3 regions of the Sedimentibacter sp. MB35-C1 genome follow, and region 2 is predicted to be linked to each of the others. Evidence: riboswitches for the same ligand, from Rfam matches in the RefSeq annotation. Region 2 holds a riboswitch; each other region holds the start of a gene.
What was found. Region 2 has a riboswitch for cyclic di-GMP ahead of flgB (flagellar basal body rod protein FlgB). Riboswitches for the same ligand answer to the same signal wherever they lie in the genome.

Region 1 (3,281 bases), 140 kb from region 2:
TCGCGTTGCTTCGAATTAAACCACATGCTCCGCTGCTTGTGCGGGTCCCCGTCAATTCCTTTGAGTTTCAGTCTTGCGACCGTACTCCCCAGGCGGAGTGCTTATTGTGTTTACTTCGGCACTGACCATCGCTGGCCAACACCTAGCACTCATCGTTTACAGCGTGGACTACCAGGGTATCTAATCCTGTTTGCTACCCACGCTTTCGTGACTCAGCGTCAGTTACAGTCCAGTAAGCCGCCTTCGCCACTGGTGTTCCTCCTAATATCTACGCATTTCACCGCTACACTAGGAATTCCGCTTACCTCTCCTGCACTCAAGTAATACAGTTTCAAATGCTAACTATGGTTAAGCCTTAGCCTTTTACATCTGACACATACTACCGCCTACTCACCCTTTACGCCCAGTAAATCCGGACAACGCTCGCCCCCTACGTATTACCGCGGCTGCTGGCACGTAGTTAGCCGGGGCTTCCTCCTTGGCTACTGTCATTTTTTTCTTCACCAAGGACAGAGTTTTACGATCCGAAAACCTTCTTCACTCACGCGGCGTCGCTGCATCAGGGTTTCCCCCATTGTGCAATATTCCCCACTGCTGCCTCCCGTAGGAGTCTGGACCGTGTCTCAGTTCCAGTGTGGCCGTTCACCCTCTCAGGCCGGCTACTGATCGTCGCCTTGGTAGGCCTTTACCCCACCAACTAGCTAATCAGACGCGAACTCATCCTATACCTCTAACGATTTGACTCATCGACCATGCGGTCATCAAGTGTTATATGGTTTTAATCCCGGTTTCCCGAGGCTATTCCTTTGTACAGGGCAGATTGTTCACGCGTTACTCACCCGTCCGCCACTAGATTTACCTTTTCACTTAGCTCTCGAATTTCAAGTGTGTTGTCACTTGGGTTTAGCGTGAAGCACAAATGTGCAACTCGCTGTTTTTCTACATCTTATTATATTATGCACTTTTGTGCTTGTTGTAGATGTTCGAGTTCTCAGTGAAAAAGTAAATCTCGTTCGACTTGCATGTGTTAGGCACGCCGCCAGCGTTCGTCCTGAGCCAGGATCAAACTCTCGTTTTATATTCCTGTCGCAGTCTCATTCACTAATTTATTTGCTCCTTGCGTCGCATAAATTAGGAATTCGTTGCGGTTGACCTACCATCGATTTTTTCTCCCTTTTGGTCGATAAAATCGGGTTAGGACATACTCAAGATAGCGCTTAGCTTATCTTTGTCTTTCTTTACTTTGGTTCTTTTTTTCTTTGAACTCTCAAAGGTTTCTTATGCTGTTTTATTGTCTAGGTTCTCTTCGCTGTTACCCTAACAGCTTGAACAGTTTATCACATCCAAGTGATGTTGTCAACTATTTTTTTATTTCTCTGTTTACTTCGCATTTCCTTGTGAAAGGAATGTTATCTTAGCACATATAAAAGTGATTGTCAACATCTTGTCCCTATCCATATTTTTCATACTTATTATAAATTTTCCTAAAACTAATTGCAATATATAGGACTATATGATAAAATAAATTAAATAAAACTTATATTTTCACTTCAACCGATAATGGCAAACCTAATGAAAATTAGCGGCGCAAAGCTATAGGGCCTTTAAACTGGCAGCCAGCTACCGAAAGGAAGTTTTTTATTTTATTTCCTTCATATAGGTTGAAGAACGTTAAAGGAGGATATCAAAATGTACAAAGGAATTAAGAAAACAGCTTCTCTTTTGGTCATCATGATTGGAATTCTTGCTTTACTTGGCCCTGTTGCACAAGCCTATCAAAAATCAGAGCAGAACATAAGCCAGGAACTTTTAATTATGATTGAAGAGACAAATAACTACATTTACAAAGAGATCGATAAGGCTGTGGAAAAAGCAGAAAAAGAGGTTCTCAAAGATCAAAGCGAGCAGCAGTTAAACAGGTCAATTGATAGAATTATTGAAAACCTGTTAAGGAAAACCAGCAGGAAAGTAGACTTATTAATTAAAAAAGCTGCAAGAGAAGGTGTAGTATTAACAAAGACATACGTTGAAGTTCAGATTTATGACAGAGTAGTATTAGTCGACCCTTGCTATGCTCATTAAAAAAATTTAGGAGAGATTGAATCTCTCCTAAATTTTTTGCTTTAATAACATAATTATTATACGATTTATTTAATCAAAAAAACATAATACATCACCTATTTAATATAGATGCATTTTGATGAGTATTTACTGTTGAAGGGTTTGAATCACATCTACTGCCAAAAAAATAACGCATACCCCCCAGGCTGATGCCGTTTTTGGAAAGGAGAATTGTCTTGTAACTGAGGCACTGCAAAAGTCATAACCGAAGACATAGTAGAGAGACAAAGCGCTAATTATAACTAAATATTTTCTTTTTTCCATATAGTGATATAATAGATTAACACTATTGATAAGGGAGCAATTACATGGAAGGCTTGTATATTTTTAAAGATAGCAAATGCATTGATCAGATAATAGGAACTTCAACGCTGAACCTGCTTGCTAAAAAAGATGATTTTGAGATAATGCTGTATGAATTTAGGGCTGATCGCCCAAACAGTATTACTCCTGGAAACTTTAAAGATTTAATGGAATTTTATTATATTATTGAAGGTTCAATAGTTATAGGTACCGGAGGCGAAAGCATAAAAATGCAAAAGGGTGATTATTTTTATGTCCAAAATATAAAAGAAACTGTTCCTTTCCGAACAATCACTGATACCAAAATGCTATATATCACTTCTCAGCCTGTTTACAACCTTTTGTCTGCATATACCCACGACCTAAAAAACTTATTGGAAAAATCTGAAGCAAAGGATCTATATACTCACAGGCACAGTAACAGAGTACAAGATTATTCAGTTAGAATTGCAGACAAGCTAGGGCTTTCCGGTGAAATTAATTACACAATAGCTCTTGCATCTCTTTTTCATGATGTGGGTAAATACTTTATACCGGATGAAATACTAAATAAACCTTCGAAGCTTAGCAATGACGAATTTAATTATATAAAAAAACACAGCACATACAGCTCTGAACTTTTGCAAGGAAAGTTTTCAAAGGATGTTGCAACTATTGTTGAGCAGCATCACGAAAGGCTGGACGGTTCAGGTTATCCAAATAAATTAAAAGAAAATGAGATACGAATGGAAGCAAAAATAATTGCTGTTGCAGATTCATATGATGCCATGACATCTGACAGATCATACCGCAGCGGAATGCCGCCTAACCAGGCAATTGAGGAGCTTAAAAGTTTAATAGGAAAATTTTATGACAAA
Region 2 (3,281 bases):
TTCTTCAAAACAGCTTTATAGATTTTATGAATTAGCAAGGAGTGTTTGAAATGATAGAACCGCTGTTGGAAATTAAAGCTATACCAATGTCTATAGAATTTAAAATAAATCGAGCGCGCTATGAAATTGCAAATGCCAGTGCTACATTTGAATTGAAAAGGGATGAAGGCGGGCTTCAAATGGAGATGAAGCCGACAAGGCTTAATATCGATACAGTTGAAGCAAGGTATTCGGCAGGCATCAAAAGTGCAATGCGTTCAGTAGAAGATTTTGCTAAAAATGGTGTTCATGCTGCATACGAAGCTACTGCCACATATGCGAGAGATGGAAATCTTATGTTGGATATCAACATTAAAGATAATCCCATAGCCGAAATTGCCATGAAAAAATTCTTCAGCGATGTGGAGTTTAACCTTGGATTTATTCCAAACACAGGCCCTGATATCTCATGGGATATTGGAGGAATTTCTATGAATTTTGAAATGGATAAGCTTGATTTTGATTGGAATATTGAAAGACCTGTTATAAATTTTATTCCCGGAAGCATAGAATTTACTATTAAAGAATATCCAAAAGTAGAAATTAATTATATAGGTACCCCTATTTTTGTGCCGCCAAGTGCGAATCCTAATCATAAGGAGATAGATACATTTGCCTAAAAAATATATAAACACAAGAGATTTCGGAGAAATTGCGGTTGAAGAAAATGATGTTATAAGGTTTGTATGCGGCATGTATGGATTTGAAAAATATAATGATTATGTAATATTAAAAGATGATCCTGAAGACGATTTTATGTTTTTGCAGGCAATTGACAATACAGATTTGTCATTTGTGCTTGTAGATCCATATGCTGTTATCAGAAACTATGAGCCAATAGTAAATGAAGAAGACTTAAAGGAATTGGAAGTTAAAAGTGAGGCGGATCTTAAATTTTTGATAATTGCAATTATAAAAGAGAACGTTGAGGATTCAGTTGTCAACTTGAAAAGTCCGATTGCGGTTAATCCTGAGACTAGAAGAGCTAAACAGGTAATATTGCAAAATTCATATCCTCTCAGATACAATATAATAGTAGCTGGGGAGGAGAGAAAATGCTAGTTATAAAAAGAAAAGTCTCAGAATCAATACTTATCGGAGAAGATATAGAAATTATTATTTCTGAAATTTCTCAGGATAAAGTAAAGATTGCTATTGATGCTCCTAAAGAAATAACAATCACAAGAAAAGAATTAGCTGAAACATGTAAGTTTAATATTACAGCTTCTGAGAAAGTCAGCAAAACAAAGCTGAGCGATATAAAAAAGCATTTAAAAGAACATAAATAAGTAAATTTTTGTAAAAAATTAATAAAAAGTTTAGAAAAATTTCTTCTAAATTATTTATTTTTGTATATGTTTTTATAATATAAATTAATAAAAACATACGCGTATGAATAGATATTCGCGTATGTTTTTTTGTTGTTTGTAAAATTTCAGGTATTTGCGCTGCAAAGCAGGATATAGAAAATTACATATATATACAAAAATAGAAAAATATAAAATAAAAAATAATCAATAGACTGAATATTATGCAATGTCAAAAAAGCTTGCATTTTGTAGCATTTTATCATATAATAACCATATTAAAATATTATTAAAAAAAAATTAAGAATTGAAAAAGGTAAAACTGCCGAAAGACAGTGACACAAAACTATAGGACCTAAGGAGCAATCTACGGTTGCCAGTTGCCAATACTGATTATATATCTAAAGAATATATATATAATTTATTATGCAGCTGTGCAAAAACTAATAAATTATATTTTTTGTACTCATTTTTAGTGATAATTTTAGTAAGGGGAAGGTTACCATGAATATAAGTGAAAGCAATAATTTAAATCTATTGAATAAGAGTCTAAACGGGCTTTGGCTCAGGCAGCAAATCACTATGGAAAACATAGCGAATTATTCTACTCCTGGATATAAAAGCAAGTACGTAGAATTTGAAAATTTGCTGAGATCTAACTTGGAAAATATAGACGGAAAAACAAAATCACAAATTAATAATCAAATAAATTCCAGCAGTATTTTGATTGATGAGAATGAAAATTTATCATTGAGGCTGGATGGAAATAACGTAGATTTGGATAAGGAAAATCTTCAACTTGCAAAAACACAGATTCAATATATGTACAATGTAGCAGAAATGAATTCATATTTTTCAAAGCTCAAGTCGGTAATTTCTGAAGGTAAAAAATAAAAGGAGGTAATTCATGTCGTTTTTAAGATCGCTTAATATCAGTGGTGCAGGTCTTACTGCCCAAAGATTGAGAATGGACATCATATCAGAAAATATAGCAAACATTGATACAACTAGGACAGAGGAAGGCGGTCCGTACAGAAGAAAAATAGCGGTACTCTCATCAACTTCTAATTTCAAAAATATGTTAATCCACAATTTAGATGAATATGAAGCCGGTAATGTTGAAGTAACAGAAATAGTTGAAGATCAAAGCGAGTTTAAGCTGGTTTATAACCCGGAGCATCCGGATGCAGATGAAAATGGATATGTAAGCATGCCTAATGTTGATTCGTTGAAAGAAACGGTGGATATGATGGAAGCTTACAGAGCATATCAGGCAAATATAACTGCATTGAATTCTATGAAACAACTGGCGGTTAAAGCTCTGGAAATAGGGAGGTAGAAATGTTTATAGAACCAATAAAGCCTATTCAGGTAATAAAGCAGCCAGGTGAACAAATAAAACAAGACAACAAAAAAGGTGAAACCTCATTCAAATCCATATTTAGCAATGCGCTTGAGAATTACGTGGAGTCAGAGGCTAAGGTTGAGGAAGACATATACAGGCTGAGCGTCGGTGAAAGTGATGATTTACACAGCATGATGATTAATGCACAAAAAGCTGAAATATCGCTGGATTTGGTGGTGCAGCTCAGAAATAAAGCCTTAGATGCTTACAATGAAATAATGCGTATGGGAGTATAGCTTGATTCCATAACTAATTTAGGAGCTACAAATGGCAGAACAATTTAGGAACATTTGGAAAAACACAACAGAGTTTTGGGGAAAACTCAGTGGCAAGATAAAGAAGTTAATAATCGGCGGACTTATTGGATTAGTAGCAGGGGCACTAGTAATAACTATTGTTCTAAACAATAAAGGTTATGTAGTTCTTTTCAGCGATATAGATGAACAGGAAACTGCAGAAGTAATGAAGCAGTTACAAGAAAATAATGTTGATTATAAATATGAAAATGACGGAACTATTCTTATACCCGA
Region 3 (3,281 bases), 1.5 Mb from region 2:
GCATATATGATGAAAGATATCCGAAGAGGCTTAAGACTATAGAAGATAAACCATTAATTCTTTATGTAGATGGTGATCAGAATTTACTTAATCAGGAAAACATCATCGCTATAGTAGGATCAAGGAATCCTTCACAGGAGGGATACGAAGTCAGTTCAATCTTTGCAGAGAGACTTACAGAGGAGCAGTGCTGCATAGTAAGTGGTTTTGCATCAGGTTGTGACGAGTCTGCTCATAATGGATGTCTACAAGCCAGAGGAAAAACAATAGCAGTTATACCTTCAGGGCATCTTCATGTAATTAAGAATAACAAAGTTTTGTATAATATGATAATTATAAACGGCGGCGCAATAGTATCAGAGCTGCCTCCAAACGCAAAGACAGAAAAACATGCCTTTATAGATAGAAATAGGATTGTTGCTGCTCTCTCTGACGGAATAATTGTGATAGAAGGAGGACAGAGAGGAGGAACTTCGCATACTGTTAAATTTGCGAACGCTTATAACAAGCCTGTTGCGTATACAACGAGCTTTTCATTTGCAAAACAAACATCAATATTCAGCAATAATATTGAGATAATAGATAGCTTTGAAAAACTTGTAAATTTTAAAAAAAAATCGTGTAAAAAAAATCTTGACAAAGTAGCAGCGCAGTAGTATAATCAATTTTGTTGCTGACGAAAGCGACTTCGCGGATGTGGCGGAATTGGCAGACGCACTAGACTTAGGATCTAGCGGGATACCGTGGGGGTTCGAGTCCCTTCATCCGCACTAACAGATGAACCTATCAAATTATGGTAGGTTTATTTTTTTACTCTAAATCGTACAAAAACCTCACAAAATTATTTGAATATTAAGTCATAAAAAACAGCCATTCAAAAGAATAACACAATCAACTCCTGTTAACATAATATATTACAAGAAATAAATTATGGAGTGAGGTAAGAAATGAATATTGTTGTGGAAACTGACAGGTTAATTATAAAAGAATTTGAGGAAGCAGATGTTCCAAGCCTTTATAAAATAGAAAGTGATAAGAAAATTATTGAATTTTTACCGTGGGTTAAATTAAGTAATGAAAAAGAATGCCGAAGGCAGATAAAGAAATATATAAATGAATATAAAAAAAACAAATTGAACAGCTGGGCGGTAGCAATAAAAGAAACAGGTGAAATAATTGGTATAACACGTTTAATATATTCAAATAAAATAAAAGGAGTCGAACTGGGAACAAAAATTCTACCAGAATACTGGAATAAGGGATATGCATCTGAATTAAGCAGAGCAATTGTTGATTATGGATTATATGAATTGGGAATTGATGAAATTACGGCGGTAACGGATATAAATAATGTAGGAGCCATAAAATCACTGATAAATATGGGCATGCAACTTAAGAAGTACGGCTATTATAATGGAACAGAGGCTGCGTTTTATAGCATAAAAAGAGAATAGTAAATATAACGTCATATATTCAACTATTTTGTTGACAAACATATGAGGGTATGATACTATTAACTTAATTAAATAGGCAAAATTTTCTAAAGGAAATGGCGCAAAGCTATAGGGTCTAACCCATGAAAATGGTATGACAGCCAGTTGCTGTACGTTGGTACATTTATGATTGTTAGCTTTGCTGTCTCCAGCAAAGCTTTTTCTATGCCATTGAATATGAAAAGGCCTACATACAGGAGTTGACGAGCTATGAAAATATTAAGAATATTGATTATTTCATTGATTATGATAATTGCTTTTTCATCTGCTGCATATGGTGAAGATTTGTACAAAGGATCAAAATCGGAAATTGATGTATCGGATTCTGCTGATGGCTATATAAAAGTAAGATATTTAGATGAAACTACAAAAAAGCTTAAGGTAATAATTGAAAAAGAATCTGAGCAATATACATATGACTTAAACAATAAAGGAGAATATGATACATTTCCACTTCAGATGGGAGACGGAAAGTATAAGATCAAAGTGTTTGAAAACATTAGTTCAAACAAATATGCTACGAAACAGACCATAAGTATTGATGTTAAGTTAACTGATCCAAATGCTCCATATTTAGTATCAAATCAAATGGTGAATTATTCAGACGAATCTGACACTGCAAAAAAAGCAGAGGAGCTTACTGAAGGGAAAGCAACAGATATAGAAAAAGTAGATGTTATATATGATTATGTAATTTCAAACATTGTATACGACAACGATAAGGCAAAGACAGTAAAGAGCGGGTATCTTCCTGTTCCGGATGAGATACTTAAAAGTAATAAGGGTATATGCTTTGATTATTCGTCTGTAATGGCAGCCATGCTTCGATCACAATCAATTCCTACAAAGCTTGTAACTGGGTATTCGTCAAATTTAAGCGCATACCACGCTTGGAATGAAGTTTATACAGAAGAAACAGGGTGGATAACCTTAAATGAGATGTATTTTGACGGAGAACATTGGAAGCTTATGGATTCGACAATTGCTTCGACAGCGAAACAATCCAATAGTCCTAGGGTTATAGAACAGACGAACAAACTAATAGATTCAAAATATTACACAAAAAAATATGAATATTAAATGCATGGGAGGGCGTAAGCCCTCCCTGAATTTTTATATTAATTTTCTTGCCATTGCATCTGGATCCATGGCATAGAGCAAGGCATTCTCCTTTGTTATCATTCCGCTTCTATATAACTCTAAAATACTTGTATCCATAGATTTCATTCCTTTTCCGTCCAAAGAATAAATGACACTGTTTAGTTGATGCACTTTAGAGTCTCTAATTAAATTTGAAACAGCATTATTAACTACCATAACTTCAAATGCAGCAGCTCTGCCTAAAACAGGAGAAGGAATCAAGTGCTGGGATATTACAGCTCTTAGCTGCATTGACAGTTGTATTCGTATTTGCTGCTGTTGGTTAGAAGGGAATACGTCTATTATTCTATCCATAGTATTTGCGGCTCCTGTTGTGTGAAGGGTTGAAAGAACAAGGTGCCCTGTTTCAGCTGCTGTAAGAGCAATTTCTATAGTCTGCAGATCTCGCATTTCACCGATAAGCATTACATCAGGGGCTTGCCGAAGTGCAGAGCGAAGGGCGGATACATAGTCTTTAGAGTCTGTAGTTATTTCCCTTTGACTTACTATAGATTTTTTGTGCTTATGTATAAATTCAATTGGATCTTCAAATGTCATTATGTGGCAGTTGCGTTCACTGTTTATTTTGTCGATTATGCATGCAAGAGTAGTAGATTTACCGCTGCCTGCCGGCCCTGTTATTAAAAT

Region 1: another riboswitch for cyclic di-GMP. It lies ahead of RBQ61_RS05755 (hypothetical protein); the one in region 2 lies ahead of flgB (flagellar basal body rod protein FlgB).
Region 3: another riboswitch for cyclic di-GMP. It lies ahead of RBQ61_RS14140 (transglutaminase-like domain-containing protein); the one in region 2 lies ahead of flgB (flagellar basal body rod protein FlgB).

The regions. Positions count from the first base shown of each region.
Region 1 covers NZ_CP133188.1:1,253,167-1,256,447, reverse strand. The annotation lists rRNA gene RBQ61_RS05760 (16S ribosomal RNA) at 1-1,078, opposite strand, end outside; cyclic di-GMP riboswitch class I at 1,553-1,628, shown strand; gene RBQ61_RS05755 (hypothetical protein) at 1,690-2,082, shown strand; gene RBQ61_RS05750 (HD domain-containing phosphohydrolase) at 2,430-3,281, shown strand, end outside.
Region 2 covers NZ_CP133188.1:1,394,013-1,397,293, forward strand. The annotation lists gene RBQ61_RS06600 (hypothetical protein) at 1-35, shown strand, start outside; gene RBQ61_RS06605 (DUF6470 family protein) at 51-659, shown strand; gene fliW (flagellar assembly protein FliW) at 652-1,101, shown strand; gene RBQ61_RS06615 (carbon storage regulator) at 1,095-1,328, shown strand; cyclic di-GMP riboswitch class I at 1,652-1,734, shown strand; gene flgB (flagellar basal body rod protein FlgB) at 1,851-2,240, shown strand; gene flgC (flagellar basal body rod protein FlgC) at 2,254-2,685, shown strand; gene fliE (flagellar hook-basal body complex protein FliE) at 2,688-2,987, shown strand; gene fliF (flagellar basal-body MS-ring/collar protein FliF) at 3,019-3,281, shown strand, end outside.
Region 3 covers NZ_CP133188.1:2,902,923-2,906,203, reverse strand. The annotation lists gene RBQ61_RS14155 (DNA-processing protein DprA) at 1-656, shown strand, start outside; tRNA gene RBQ61_RS14150 (tRNA-Leu) at 691-770, shown strand; gene RBQ61_RS14145 (GNAT family N-acetyltransferase) at 948-1,454, shown strand; cyclic di-GMP riboswitch class I at 1,520-1,606, shown strand; gene RBQ61_RS14140 (transglutaminase-like domain-containing protein) at 1,704-2,573, shown strand; gene RBQ61_RS14135 (type IV pilus twitching motility protein PilT) at 2,607-3,281, opposite strand, start outside.